2 linked regions of the Thiosocius teredinicola genome follow. Each later gene encodes a partner of the first gene's protein in a complex. Links are inferred from orthologs where the notes say so. Each region holds a gene or a part of one and is shown on either strand. Other genes may lie near its edges.

What was found. The genes of interacting proteins can lie anywhere in the genome.
Region 2: the proteins of mfd (region 1) and uvrA are in contact, whole or in part, in a crystal structure (PDB 4DFC), measured with the Escherichia coli proteins. The link is inferred for Thiosocius teredinicola from one-to-one orthologs.

The regions. Positions count from the first base shown.
Region 1 is NZ_CP019936.1:2,538,388-2,547,197, reverse strand. Bases 2,098-6,096 are described here. They hold mfd (transcription-repair coupling factor), read right to left. Parts: upstream 5,790-6,096; coding sequence 2,298-5,789; downstream 2,098-2,297. Other genes in these bases: B1781_RS12200 (TetR family transcriptional regulator C-terminal domain-containing protein), read left to right, coding at 5,892-6,096; B1781_RS12210 (CsiV family protein), read right to left, coding at 2,098-2,286. Also shown: B1781_RS12220 (acyltransferase family protein), read left to right, coding at 1-787; B1781_RS12215 (hypothetical protein), read left to right, coding at 1,097-1,300; B1781_RS23185 (hypothetical protein), read right to left, coding at 1,284-1,424; more of B1781_RS12210, read right to left, coding at 1,699-2,097; more of B1781_RS12200, read left to right, coding at 6,097-6,527; B1781_RS12195 (efflux RND transporter permease subunit), read left to right, coding at 6,551-8,810. UniProt on the Escherichia coli protein: Couples transcription and DNA repair by recognizing RNA polymerase (RNAP) stalled at DNA lesions. Mediates ATP-dependent release of RNAP and its truncated transcript from the DNA, and recruitment of nucleotide excision repair machinery to the damaged site.
Region 2 is NZ_CP019936.1:4,317,010-4,321,982, reverse strand. What follows is about bases 1,578-4,973. They hold uvrA (excinuclease ABC subunit UvrA), read right to left. Parts: upstream 4,607-4,973; coding sequence 1,778-4,606; downstream 1,578-1,777. Other genes in these bases: B1781_RS20330 (response regulator), read right to left, coding at 4,684-4,973; B1781_RS20340 (SulP family inorganic anion transporter), read right to left, coding at 1,578-1,661. Also shown: more of B1781_RS20340, read right to left, coding at 1-1,577. UniProt on the Escherichia coli protein: The UvrABC repair system catalyzes the recognition and processing of DNA lesions. UvrA is an ATPase and a DNA-binding protein. A damage recognition complex composed of 2 UvrA and 2 UvrB subunits scans DNA for abnormalities.

The sequences.
Region 1 (8,810 bases):
AGACGTACCTAAGGTGTATGCCAATGGCTGTCATGCCGATTTTGCGCAGGTGGAGACGCCTGAATGTGTATTTGGAGACGCCGACGCGGATTTCACTGTCGTGTTGTTCGGCGATTCGCACGCCGCGCAGTGGTTCCCGGCGCTCGAGAGCCTGGCGAAGAAAAACCGGTGGCGACTCGTGTCACTCACCAAGTCGGCCTGTCCATCTTTTCTTTTCGAGCCTTACAGCGGGTCGCCCAACGCTACCTACGAAGAGTGTACTGCTTGGCGTGAGCAGTCGTTTGACCGTATCGGCCGCATTCATCCCGACGTTACGATAATCGCCAGTTCAAGCAGATACGAGATCAAGGGCGCTGAAACTGCTGCGCAGGAAGGCAGGTTGATGGCCGAGGGTATTGAAAAGTCATTGGCACGGCTGAACGGCACAACCGGGCAGATCATCGTCATGCGCGATACGCCGGAACTGGATTTCAATGCGCCGACATGTCTTTCGATGGCAAACTGGAAAGACCGCGACGCCGACCAAAGCTGCGCATTGAACCCGCCGGATCAAATTGAAGATTTCATACGTCAGGTGGACAAGCGCACGATCGAGAAACACGATGACATCCACCTGATCGATATGACGGAGGCGATTTGTCCGTCGGGTGAAGCCTGCGTCGTCGATGATGGCGGCTTCGTGATGTACCGCGATCGAAGTCACCTGACGGCCAGTTTCAGTCGCAAACTGGCGGATGACTTGGGCGACAGGCTGTCTGCCGTACTGCCGCCTGAGATGATCGAGTAGGCACCCGAGCGAAACGAATTACTACGACGATTTCGAACCAGCTTCGTCTGCACCTTTCTCAATCAAACCAATCACGCCCGAGCATTCCCACCACGGATTGAAGGGCGACTTGGGTCTTTACGGTTGGCGCTTTCGGATCAAGGGGTATTCGGCGACAATTGCGCGTTCAGATCACTGTCGCGCGACATATTGCTGCGCTGGGCCCCGGTGGATCGTTCTGATGGGGCGTGGCCCTCGTATCAGACGGAAAATTTCAATCAAGGTGCCGCGAAAACTTCGTCGCGAACCCAGAGGGTGAGAAACTTCACGATGCACAAACTCGGCGTTTACGCATTGATTATCGGTGCGATTTTGACGGTTGTCGGGCTGGTCGTTGGCTTCAGCTATATGTTTGCCGGCAACGATCAGATGACCAAGATATTTCTTGCGGCCGTTCCGCTGGGGTTTGTGATTGGCTTCGCCGGGGTCGTGATGACGCTGTTCAGCGACCCGGAATCTAGTGATTCGCCGTGAGTTGCTCTACAGCGTGAGGTGGTGAGGGCGGCGTCGATTCCGGCATGCTCCACACCACCAGTGCAACGGCGCCGAAAAGCGCAACCAGCTTGATCCCTTCGCGCATCATATTGGCGAGTTTCATAAGCGCAATTCCTTGGTGATCACGATAAGTGGACGGCAGTCTGCCCAATGTGTCTGACAAGCATATGTCAGTAAGCGCACAATTTTTTGGACGGTCGTCGCGAAACGGGAATTAGGTGCATCTCAATATTTCTGGACGGCTTGAATCACATCGGCGAGACCGAGCAGATCAAGAATTAAATCGCACGTAATGGCCAGTGTTTGCAGAGACTTGTCGCGAACAGCCGTGCGACATCGGCTGCCGAACAATCGCTCACGAGTCGTCGGAGGTGATCTTAGCTTCGAGGCTCTGCGGGCCTGGGTTCGCCGGTGTCGAGGTCGCGGTTGACCGAGGTGGCGCTTTGTTCAATTTTCACGGCGCGCACGATGATGCCGAGGCGAGGGTGGTCCAGGTAGTGCAGCTCGCCGGTGCGCAGGCGGCGATGTTGCGTGACCCGGTAGGTGCGGGATGAAAAAGCGTCGCGCAACACAAGGTCTGTATCGAGATGCAGATCGCGCCCCTCGGTGACGCGGACCAGGCCGTTAAGACGGGTTCCTTCGACGGTGTACCAATCATGACTATTGCGTCCGCGCGGATCCTGATACCAGGAAACGTGATCGAGTATGACCATGCCTTTCTGGCGCAAGGTATAGGCGACCGGTTCGAGGGATTGCGGGCCGGCTTTGAGGTCCGCGATGTTGCCTACCGCCTTGCCCTGATCGGGTTCGGTCGTGTTGACCGGCCAGTAGGCGTTATCTCCACCGCCGGGACGTTCGAAAACCACCATCTCGATGTTGTAGCTGGCGGCAATTGTCGCACCCGTGGCGGCGAACAGAACAATAAATAAGCTAAAACGCCTTACGGCGTGGGCGATCGTTTTCATAGCCAGCAACTTCACTGTATCCCGAGCAATTGGTCAAGCAGGCCCTTCACGGCCTGCACACGTTCAGCAGGGTCCGCCAGGTCGGCGGTGAACCTGAGCTTGTCGGCGCCGTCCAGCTTGAACGTTTTCGGTTGGGTTTGGATCAGGGTGATCAGCTGCATCGGATCGAATTTGGGTTCGGCGTCGAAATGGAACTTGCCGCCGTTGGGTCCTGCCTCGATCTTTTTGACGCCGTAAGGCTGCGCATGCAGCTTGAGTTCGGTGACGTCGAACAGGTTTTTCGCCTGGTCAGGCAGCAGGCCAAAGCGGTCGATCATCTCGACCTTGAGTTCGCGCAGTTCTTCAACCGATTCGGCGGAGGCGATCCGTTTGTATTGGATCAGGCGAATGTGCACGTCGGGCAGATAGTCGTCGGGCAGCAACGCCGGGATGTGCAGATCGACCTCGGTGCCATGGTCGAGTGGACGGTCGAGCTCTGGCTGGCGGCCTGCGCGAATCGCCTGCACCGCGCGCTCGAGCATCTCGGTGTAGAGGTTGAACCCGATCTCGTGGATCTGGCCGCTCTGCTCATCGCCCAGCAGTTCGCCGGCGCCGCGAATCTCCAGATCGTGTGTTGCCAAGGTAAAGCCGGCGCCCAGTTCTTCGAGCGACTCGATCGCCTCGAGACGCTTGCGCGCATCCGGCGTCATCGCCTTGGGCGGCGGCGCCAGCAGGTAGGCGTAGGCGCGGTGGTGCGAACGACCGACCCGGCCGCGCAGTTGATGTAACTGCGCCAATCCGAGCTTGTCGGCGCGATCGATGATGATGGTGTTGGCGGTCGGCACGTCGATGCCGCTTTCGACGATGGTCGTACACACCAGTATGTTGAAACGCTGGTGATAGAAGTCGCGCATGATGCGTTCAAGCTCGCGTTCACGCATCTGGCCGTGCGCGAACTCCACGCGTGCGCCGGGCACAAGGTCGGCGACCTTGAGCGCGGTCTTTTCGATCGTCGAGACCTCGTTATGCAGTAGGTACACTTGGCCGCCGCGATTGATCTCGCGCTGACAGGCCTCGCGCACCAGGGCGTCGTTCCATTGGCTGACGAAGGTCTTGATTGGATGGCGCGCGGCCGGCGGCGTGGCGATGATCGACAGGTCGCGCAGGCCCGACATGGCCATGTTCAAGGTACGTGGAATCGGCGTGGCGGTCAGGGTAAGGATGTCGACCTCGGCGCGCAGCGCTTTCAGCCGCTCTTTATGCCGGACCCCGAAGCGGTGTTCCTCGTCGATGATGGCCAGCCCCAGGTCTTTGAACTTGACCCCTTCACCGAGCAGCTTGTGGGTGCCGACAACGATGTCGATGCGCCCCTCGGCAAGCCCCTTGAGCACCTGGTTGGTTTCCTTGGCCGAACGAAAACGCGACAGGCTCTCCACCTTGACCGGCCAGTCGGCGAAGCGGTCGGAGAAGTTTTGATAGTGCTGCTGCGCGAGCAGGGTGGTGGGCACCAGCACCGCCACCTGCTTGCCGGCATTGGCGGCGATAAAGGCAGCGCGCATCGCCACTTCGGTCTTGCCGAAACCGACATCGCCGCAGACGACGCGGTCCATCGGTTTCGATGACGTCATATCGGCGACGATGGCGCGAATTGCCTCATCCTGGTCCGGGGTCTCTTCAAACTCGAAGTCGGCCGCGAACTTGCGGTAATCGTCTTCCGGTGCGGCGAGGGCCGTGCCCTGGCGCGCTTCGCGCCGCGCATAGATATCGAGCAGTTCGGCGGCGACGTCGCGCACCTTTTCGGCGGCCCGCTTGCGTGCCTTCTCCCATTGATCGCTGCCCAGACGATGCAGGGGCGCGCTCTCCGGCGATGCGCCGGTGTAGCGGCTGATCAGGTTGAGCGACGCGACCGGTACATACAGCTTGTCGCCGCGGGCGTATTCCAGCGTCAGGAATTCATCGGTATTGCCACCCGCCTTGATCGTCTGCAGTCCGAGAAACCGGCCGACACCGTGTTCTTCGTGGACTACCGGTGCACCGATGGTCAGTTCCGCGAGGTTGCGGACGATCTGGTCGGCATCCTGGCCTTTGCGCCGACGCCGCTGCTTGACGCGTTCGCCGAGCAGCAGCGCCTCGGGGATGACCAGGGCACCGACATCGGTCAGCCACAGGCCGGATTCGATCCCCGCGACCGTGATGCATGGCGATGTGTCGTCGCCGACGAAGGCATGCCAGCTTTCCTGATAGGTCGGCTTGATGCCGTACCCGCGCAACGTCTCCAGCAGTGCCTCGCGCCGACCGGCCGTCTCCGCGACGAACAGCACCCGCGCATCCGCGGCGGTGAGGACTTGTTGCAAGGCGCCGGCCGGATTGGCCGCCTTGGCCTGAATGCCGACCGGCGGCACCGGCTTGGTCGGCAGATCGTGGCAGGGTCCGTCGAGGTTGTCGCAATCGGCGCTGCCCGCCTGGTAAACGATGCGTGCCCGCTGATCGATCCGTTCCTGCAGCGCGTCGGGCGGCACAAACAGCGTGTCGGGCGTCAACAAGGGGCGCTCGATGTCATAGCGGCGTTGTTCGTAACGCTCGCCCACGCCGGTGAAGAAGTGGTCGGCGTCGTCCGTCAGGCGGTGTTCGAAGACGACCGTGGTCGACGCCGGCAGGTAGTCGAACAGCGTCGCCGTGGTTTCGAAGAACAACGGCAGGTAGTACTCGATGCCGCCCGGAAACTGGCCTTCGCTGACGCCGCGATAGATCAGGCTGCGTTGCGGATCGCCCTCGATGCGCTCGCGATAGGCGGCACGAAAGCGGGTGATCGCCGCCTCGTCGACCGGAAACTCGCGCGCCGGCAACAATGATATGCGTTCGATCTTTTCGCTGGTGCGCTGGGTTTCCGGGTCGAAGATCCGGATCGAGTCGATCTCGCGGTCGAACAGGTCGATGCGGTAAGGCTGGTCGCTGCCCATCGGGAACAGGTCGAGCAGGGAACCGCGCACGGCGAATTCACCGTGCGACATCACCTGCGAGACACATTGGTAGCCTGCCTGTTCGAGGCGCAGACGAAAGGCGTCGAGATCGAGTTCATCGCCGACGTCCAGCAGCAGACTGTTGGCGTCCAGGTATTCGGCGGGCAGCAGGCGCTGCATCAACGTGGCGACCGGTACCACCACGACGCCGCGCTTGAGGCTGCGCAGACGATGCAGCGTCAGCAGCCGCTGCGAAATCAGCTCCGGCAGCGGCGAGAATACATCGTAGGGCAGTGTCTCCCAATCGGGAAATCCCAGCACCTCGATGGTGTCGTCGTCGAGGAAGAAACAGACCTCTTCCATGAGCCGGGTGGCGGCCTGCACGTCGCGGGTGATCACCAGAAGCGGCGCGTCGGCCCTTCCGACCGCCTGGGCGATCGCATAGCCAACGGCGGCGCCGGTGCAGCGGCCCCAATGAGTCAACGGCGATTTACTTGTAGGGAGGGGAGGTACTGCTACGCTCACTGAATCAGATCGGTCGGAATGATCCGCGCATTTTCGCATAAGCCCGACGCGCTCGCCCCATCGAAATGCCGATGATTCTCACCGCGAGCTTGACTTCTGATTGTGGACATACATACTGGTCGGTATGTTCAGCCCCTCGGCATGGCGATGATTCCTTCAGCGAAACCGGGCGAAGACAAAAACCCGCTCGAGACGCGGCGCTTGCTGCTCGAAGCGGCTGCGCGCGAGATCCACATGCACGGCTTTCAGGCCGCGAGTCTGTCGCGCATCCTGTCTGAAACCGGTGTGACCAAGGGTGCGCTCTACTATCATTTCCCCAGCAAACTCGACCTGGGATACGCCGTCGTCGACGAATATTTCGGGCCTACCTTGCACCACGCGTGGATCGATCCCCTGCAGCAGCCCGATACCGACCCCGTTCAAGCCTTGATCGAGGTGATCCGCAAGACCGGCAACCGGATGACGATCGCCGAATTGTCGTTGGGCTGCCCGGTCAACAATCTTGCCCTGGAGATGTCGCCGGTCGATGCAGGATTTCGTGAACGCCTCGAGCAGCTGTTGGACGAATGGCGGGCCGCGATTGCGGCGGCGCTCGAACGCGGCCGCGATTTCGGCAGCGTATCCCCCGCGGTCGACGTGAATTCGGTGGCGGCGTTCATCGTCGCGTCACTCGAAGGCTGTGTCGGCATGGCGAAGAATGCGCAGAGTCGAAAACTGTTGGTGGCCTGCGGTAAAGGCCTGATCGACTACCTGCAATCGTTGCGCAGCCGCGGCTGAACAAAGGAAGGAAGCCAGTACCCATGAACGAAGCCTTTTTCGCCGCCTTGCTGCGTTATCGCTGGTGGGTTGTGCTTGCGACGCTTGTCGTGGTCGCCGTGATCGGTTCCGGCATTCGCCTGATCTCGTTCAGCAACGACTACCGGATGTTCTTCAGTCCGGAGAATCCACAACTCCAGGCGTTCGAGTCACTGCAGGATACCTACACCAAGAACGACAATGTGTTGTTCGTGATCGCGCCGAAAAACGGCCAGGTGTTTACGCGCGAGACACTGGCCACGGTCGAATGGCTGACCAAGCAAGCCTGGCAGATACCGTATTCCATCCGCGTCGACTCCATCAGTAATTTCCAACACACCAGCGCGGAAGGTGACGACCTGCTGGTGCGCGACCTGGTTGCGGATGCGCCGCAACTCGGCGACGCCGACCTCGAGCAAGCACGGGATGTTGCGGTCAACGAGCCGTTGCTTGTCAACCGCCTGATATCGCCCGACGCGCGCGTGACCGGCATAAACGTAACGATCCAGTTGCAGGAAAAGAAACTAACAGAAGTGCCCGACGTGGCCGCCTTTGCCCGCAATCTGGTCGCCCAGGCCGAAGCACGTGATCCGAATATCGATGTGCATCTGACCGGCATGGTGATCATGAACAACGCCTTTCCCGAGGCGTCGCAGAAGGATATGAAGACCCTCTATCCGCTGATGTTCGCGTTCATCCTGGTGCTGTTGGCCTTGATGTTGAAGTCGACCTCGGCGACCGTGGCGACGATGCTGGTGATCGTCACGACGATCATCTGCACGATGGGTCTGACCGGCTGGATGGGCATCCAGATGAGCCCACCGACAACCAGCGTGCCGGTCATCGTCATGACCCTGGCAGTGGCCGATTGCGTACATATCCTGGTGATCTTCCTGCATGGCATGCGCCGCGGTCTCGGCAAGCAGGCGGCCATGATCGAAAGTCTGCGGATCAACCTTACGCCGGTGTTCCTGACGTCGCTCACCACGGCCATCGGTTTCTTGAGCCTGAACTTCAGCGACGCCCCGCCGTTTCGCGATCTGGGCAATATGTCGGCCATGGGGGTCATGGCGGCGTTCTTCCTGTCGATCTGGTTCCTGCCGGCACTGATGATGATACTGCCACTGCGCGTCAAGCCGGTGCCGGAGGAGCACGACGGTGGCATGGAACGATTTGCCGAATTCGTCATTCGCAATCGCAACCGCCTGTTCTGGGTGATGGCGATACTGATCGTCGGATTGGTGTCGCAGTTGCCGCGCAATCAGCTCAACGACATCTTCGTCGAATACTTTGATGATGAAGTGCCGTTTCGTGCAGACACCGAGTTCGCCACTGAGAATCTCACCGGCATCTACCTGATCGAGTATTCGCTGCCTGCCGGCGCAGACAAGAAGATATCGGATCCGGAGTACCTGCAGCAGGTCGAGGCGTTCGCCGATTGGTATCGGCAGCAGCCGGGCGTGCTGCACGTCAACGTGCTCACCGACATCATGAAGCGCCTCAACAAGAACATGCACGGCGATGATGCGGATTGGTACCGCTTGCCCGACGACAACGAACTGGCCGCGCAGTACCTGCTGCTGTACGAGTTTTCGCTGCCGTTCGGGCTCGACCTGAACAACCAGATCAACGTCGCCAAGACCGCGACGCGGATGACGGTCACGCTCGATACCATCTCCACCGAGTCCATGCTGGCGATGGAGGCGCGTGCCAAGCAATGGTTGCAAAACAACACGCCCGATCACATGCACGTCGATGGGGCCAGCTCGGCGATCATGTTCGCCCACATCGGGCATCGCAACGTGCGCTCGATGCTCAAGGGCACCACGATCGCCCTGCTGCTGATCTCTGCAATTCTGCTGGTGGCGCTGCGTTCCTTGCGTATCGGTCTGCTCAGTGTGATCCCGAACCTGGTGCCGATCGGCATGGCTTTGGGGTTATGGGGCATGTTGGTCGGGCAGGTGGGGCTGGCGCTGTCGGTTGTCGCCGGCGTGACCATCGGTATCGTGGTCGACGACACGGTACATTTTCTCAGCAAGTATGTGCGCGCCCAACGTGAGCGTGGCTTGTCGCCGGAGGATGCGGTGCGCTACGCATTTTCGACGGTCGGCACGGCCTTGTGGGTGACCTCGCTGGTATTGGTGGTGGGCTTCGGTATCCTGGCGCTGTCGGCGTTTGAGCTCAACGCGGGGATGGGTCTGTTGACCGCCATCACCATCGGCCTGGCGCTGTTGGCCGACTTCCTGTTCCTGCCACCGTTATTGA
Region 2 (4,973 bases), 1.8 Mb from region 1 along the record:
CTGCGGATGGCCTGCGTCTTCGAATCAAAAAAGTGGTCTGCGCCAACCTTCTTGACGAAGCACGAGCGCGCAGCGAACTCATAAACGTTTTCACCCAGGCCGACGAAGTACAGTCCGCCACCGATAGACTTCAGTCGGCGTGCTTCGTTGACCAGGGTCTCGGCCGCGCTCAGGTCCATGTAGTTGATGCCGTCGCCGACGATCAGGATATGGCGGATATCCTCGTTCTCGGATACCCGGGTGATGCGTTGCTGCACATGATTGATCGAGCCGAAATACAGCGCCAGATCCATGCGCAGCACCTTGAGTTGTGGGCAGGCACGCAGCGGCTTGTTTTCGATGTTCTCGAACGAACGTTTGCCGGTTTTCGGGTTGGTATCGACGGCCAGCGCCGGAATCGCGGGTACCGAGGTGCGTGCGAGGAAGATCAACAGCGACAGCAGTACGCCCATGTAGATCGCGAATTCGAGTTCGAGGAACAGGGTGGCGCCGAACGTCGTCAGCAGAATAGACGTCTCCGAGCGGCTGTAGCGCAGGATATCGGTGATGTGATGAAAGTCGATCAGGTTGTACGCCACGATCAGGATGACGCCACCCATTGCGGCGATCGGCAGATAGGCCGTCAGGGGGGCGACCAGCAGCACGATCACCATCAACATGATGGCGGCGAAGATGGCCGACATCGGGGTCTTGGCGCCGGCCGAATAGTTGATGCCAGAGCGGGTGAATGAGCCCGAGCCGGCGTAGCTCGAGAAAAAGCTGCCGACCACGTTCGACATGCCTTGGCCGATGAATTCCTGGTTCGCATTGATGCGCTGATTCGACTTGGTGGCGACCGCGCGGCTGATCGATACCGCTTCGATCAGGCCCAGCAGTGCGACCGCGAATGCCTCAGGCGCCAGCGTCTTGATCGACGCCAGAGAGAAATCAGGAGCCGACAATGGCGGGAGATGGGCTGGAATCTCGCCCACCAGCTTGATGCCGGCCTCGGCGCCACCCAAGAGCGCGGCGACCACGCTGCCGACGACCATGCCCACCAGCAGGTTCGGTATCCGGGGCACCAGCTTCTTAATCGCAATCGCGCTGAGCAGGGTGCTCAACGCGATCACCACGGTCATCCAATCGATGTCGCCCGCCAGCGTGTACACGTCGACCCAGGTGTGCAGAAACGACTCACCCTTCGGTATCTCGATGCCCAGCACGTGCTTCATCTGGCTGGTAGCGATCAACAGTGCTGCCCCCGCGGTGAATCCGATCACGACGGTGTGAGAGACGAAGTTGACCACCGTGCCGAGGCGCGCCAGGCCGAACGCCAATTGGTAAACCCCGGCGAGAAACGTCAGGGTAAGCGTCATCTGTACGAACTCGGGCGACCCTGGAACGGCATAGCGGCTGATCGCCGAGAACACCACGATCGAGATGGCGGTGGTCGGTCCGGAAACCAGGTGAAACGATGAACCGAATAGCGCGGCGATGATTGGCGTGATCATCGCTGTGTACAGGCCGTACTCCGGTGGCAATCCGGCGATCGTTGCGAAGGCCACGCCTTGCGGCAACACGATGACCGCTCCGGTGAATCCGGCTACCAGATCGGCGCGCAGCGTGCGCTTATCGATCAGTTTGAACCAGGTGAGGAACGGCAAAAGGGTTTCGAGGCGCATAACTACAGCCTGCAGATAAAGAGCAGTGAATCGGCGGGTCGGTTCATCGCCCGCCCGAGTTTAAAGGGGTCGTCCAATACGTCCTGCCAGCGCCGACGGCGCTCAAGGGTTTGCGACTAGTCCGTTCGCAATATCGGCGCGAGGAATCGGCCGGTATGTGAATGCGACATCTGAGCAACCTCTTCGGGCGTGCCTGTGGCGATGATCTCTCCACCGCCGTCGCCGCCTTCAGGGCCCAGGTCCACGATCCAGTCCGCCGTCTTGATGACATCGAGGTTGTGTTCGATCACGACCACGGTGTTGCCGTGATCGCGCAAGCGGTGCAGCACGCCCAGCAGTTGCTTGACGTCGTGAAAATGCAGCCCTGTCGTCGGCTCGTCGAGGATGTAGAGCGTGCGACCAGTGTCGCGCTTGGAAAGTTCGCGCGACAGCTTCACCCGCTGCGCCTCGCCGCCGGAAAGTGTGGTCGCGTTCTGGCCGAGCGTGATATAGCTCAGGCCCACGTCCATCAGAGTTTGCAGCTTACGCTTGAGCACCGGTACGGCGTCGAAAAAGGCCAAGGCGTCTTCGACCGTCATGTCGAGCACCTCGTTGATCCGTTTTCCCTTGTACTGGATCTCGAGCGTCTCGCGATTGTAGCGTTTTCCCTTACAAACGTCACATTGCACATAGATGTCGGGCAGAAAGTGCATCTCGACCTTGATGACGCCGTCGCCTTTGCAGGCCTCGCAGCGGCCGCCCTTGACGTTGAAGCTGAACCGCCCGGGGTTGTAGCCACGCGACCGGGCCTCGGGCACACCGGCGAACAGTTCGCGGATCGGCGTGAACAGGCCGGTATAGGTGGCCGGGTTCGAGCGCGGGGTGCGGCCGATCGGCGACTGGTCGATATCGACAACCTTGTCGAAGTGCTTCATACCGCTGGTCCGCTTGTGCGGCGCAACAGTATGGCTGGCGCCGTTGAGTTGGTTCGCGGCCAGCGGGTACAGGGTGTCGTTGATCAGGGTCGATTTGCCTGATCCGGACACGCCGGTCACGCAGGTGAACAGGCCGGCCGGTATCTCAAGCTTCACCTTTTTGAGGTTGTTGCCGCTCGCACCGTCGATCTTCAGCATCCGTTTGCGGTCGATCGCATGCCTTTCGGCGGGTATCTCGATGGTCTGGCGGCCAGCCAGATAGTCGCCGGTGATCGAGCCTTTGACCTTGCAGATGTCTTTGACCTTGCCTTGGGCAACCACCTTGCCGCCGTGCACGCCGGCGCCCGGGCCGATGTCGACCACGTGGTCGGCGCTGCGAATCGCGTCCTCGTCGTGTTCGACCACGATCACCGTGTTGCCCAGATCGCGCAGATAGGTCAGCGTTTTGAGCAGGCGTTCGTTGTCGCGCTGGTGCAGACCGATCGACGGCTCGTCGAGCACGTACATCACGCCGACCAGGCCGGCGCCGATCTGGCTTGCCAGCCGGATGCGCTGCGCCTCGCCGCCCGACAGGGTGTCGGCGCTGCGGTCGAGGGTCAGATAGTTCAGTCCGACATTGACCAGAAACTGCAGGCGTTCCTTGATCTCTTTGACGATCTTGGCGGCGATCTTTCCCTGTTTGCCCGGCAGCTTGAGTTCGTTGAAAAAGGTCAGGCTGTGTTCGACCGCCATGTGGGTGACCGACGGCAGATTGTGCTCGGCGACGAACACGTTGCGCGCCGCTTCGTTCAGGCGGGTGCCGGCGCAGTCGGGGCAGGGCTGTGATGAGATATAGCGCGCCAGTTCTTCGCGCACCGCGTTCGACTCGGTCTCGCGGTAGCGCCGCTGCATGTTGTTGATGATGCCCTCGAACGGGTGGGTCTTCTTCACGACCCGGCCGCGGTCGTTGAAATAGCTGAACTCGACGGCGTCGAAGCCGCTGCCCTTGAGGATGATCTCGCGGGTTTCCTTGGGCAGATCCTCCCATGGCATTTCCGGGTCGAACCCATAGTGCTGACCGAGCGAGCGGATCATCTGGTAGTAGTACGCGTTGCGCCGGTCCCAGCCGCGCACCGCGCCACCGGCGAGTGAAAGGTCAGGATTGGCCACCACCTTGCCCGGATCGAAAAACTGCTCGACACCGAGTCCGTCGCAGGTGCCGCAGGCGCCGACCGGGTTGTTGAACGAGAACAGGCGCGGTTCGAGTTCCTCGATGCTGTAGCCGCATACCGGGCAGGCGAAATTGGCCGAAAAGGTCAGATCTTTCTTTTTCGGCTCATCCATCCAGGCGACGCGGGCAATGCCTTCAGCCAGGTGCAGCGCAGTCTCGAACGATTCGGCCAGGCGCAACGCCAGATCGGGGCGCACCTTGAAACGGTCGACCACGACCTCGATGGTGTGCTTCTTGTGCAGTTCCAGGTCCGGCGGATCATCCAGCTCGTAGGTCTCGCCATCGATACGTGCACGGATAAAGCCCTGTGCATGCAGCTCGGCAAGCAACTTCTGGTACTCGCCCTTGCGCTCGGAGATCACCGGCGCCAGCAGCATCAGCTTGCTGCCTTCGGGCAGCGCCAGCACCTGGTCGACCATCTGGCTGACGGTCTGCGCCTCGAGATGCTCGCCGTGCGTCGGACAGCGCGGCGTACCGGCGCGTGCAAACAGCAGGCGCAGGTAGTCGTAGATCTCGGTGATGGTGCCGACGGTCGAGCGCGGGTTGTGGCTGGTGGTCTTCTGCTCGATCGAGATCGCCGGCGACAAGCCCTCAATATGGTCGACGTCAGGCTTTTCCATCATCGACAGGAACTGCCGGGCGTAGGCCGACAGCGATTCAACGTAGCGGCGCTGGCCTTCGGCGTAAATGGTATCGAAGGCGAGCGACGACTTGCCCGACCCGGACAGGCCGGTGATCACGATCAGCTTGTCGCGCGGCAGCGAGAGGTCGATGTTTTTGAGGTTGTGGGTACGGGCGCCCCGGATGTGAATTGTGTCCATCTCGGCAAATCGTCGGGTCGAAACCCGTCAATGTTACGGGAGGTCGCCGGCAGGACAAAGGGGAATCGAGTGTGTATTTAGAACAACTCGATATCGCCCATATCGGCCGCGGTCTCGGTTTGCGCCCGGTTGTGGTTGGCGATGAAGATGTCGACCATCTCCTGCTGCTGGTGGTAGACGTTCTTGAGACTCGGCAGCAACACCAGCAGGGTGTCGCGCAACGCCTGGCTGGCGTCGATCTTTTCGATGGCGTCTTCGATCGCGGTATCGATGCGATCGAGCACGTAGGCTTCCTGGTCTTCTTCCAGGCCCATGCGCAGGAAGTCCTGATTCAATTCCTGCAGCATGCCGCGCAGCAGGCCGTTGC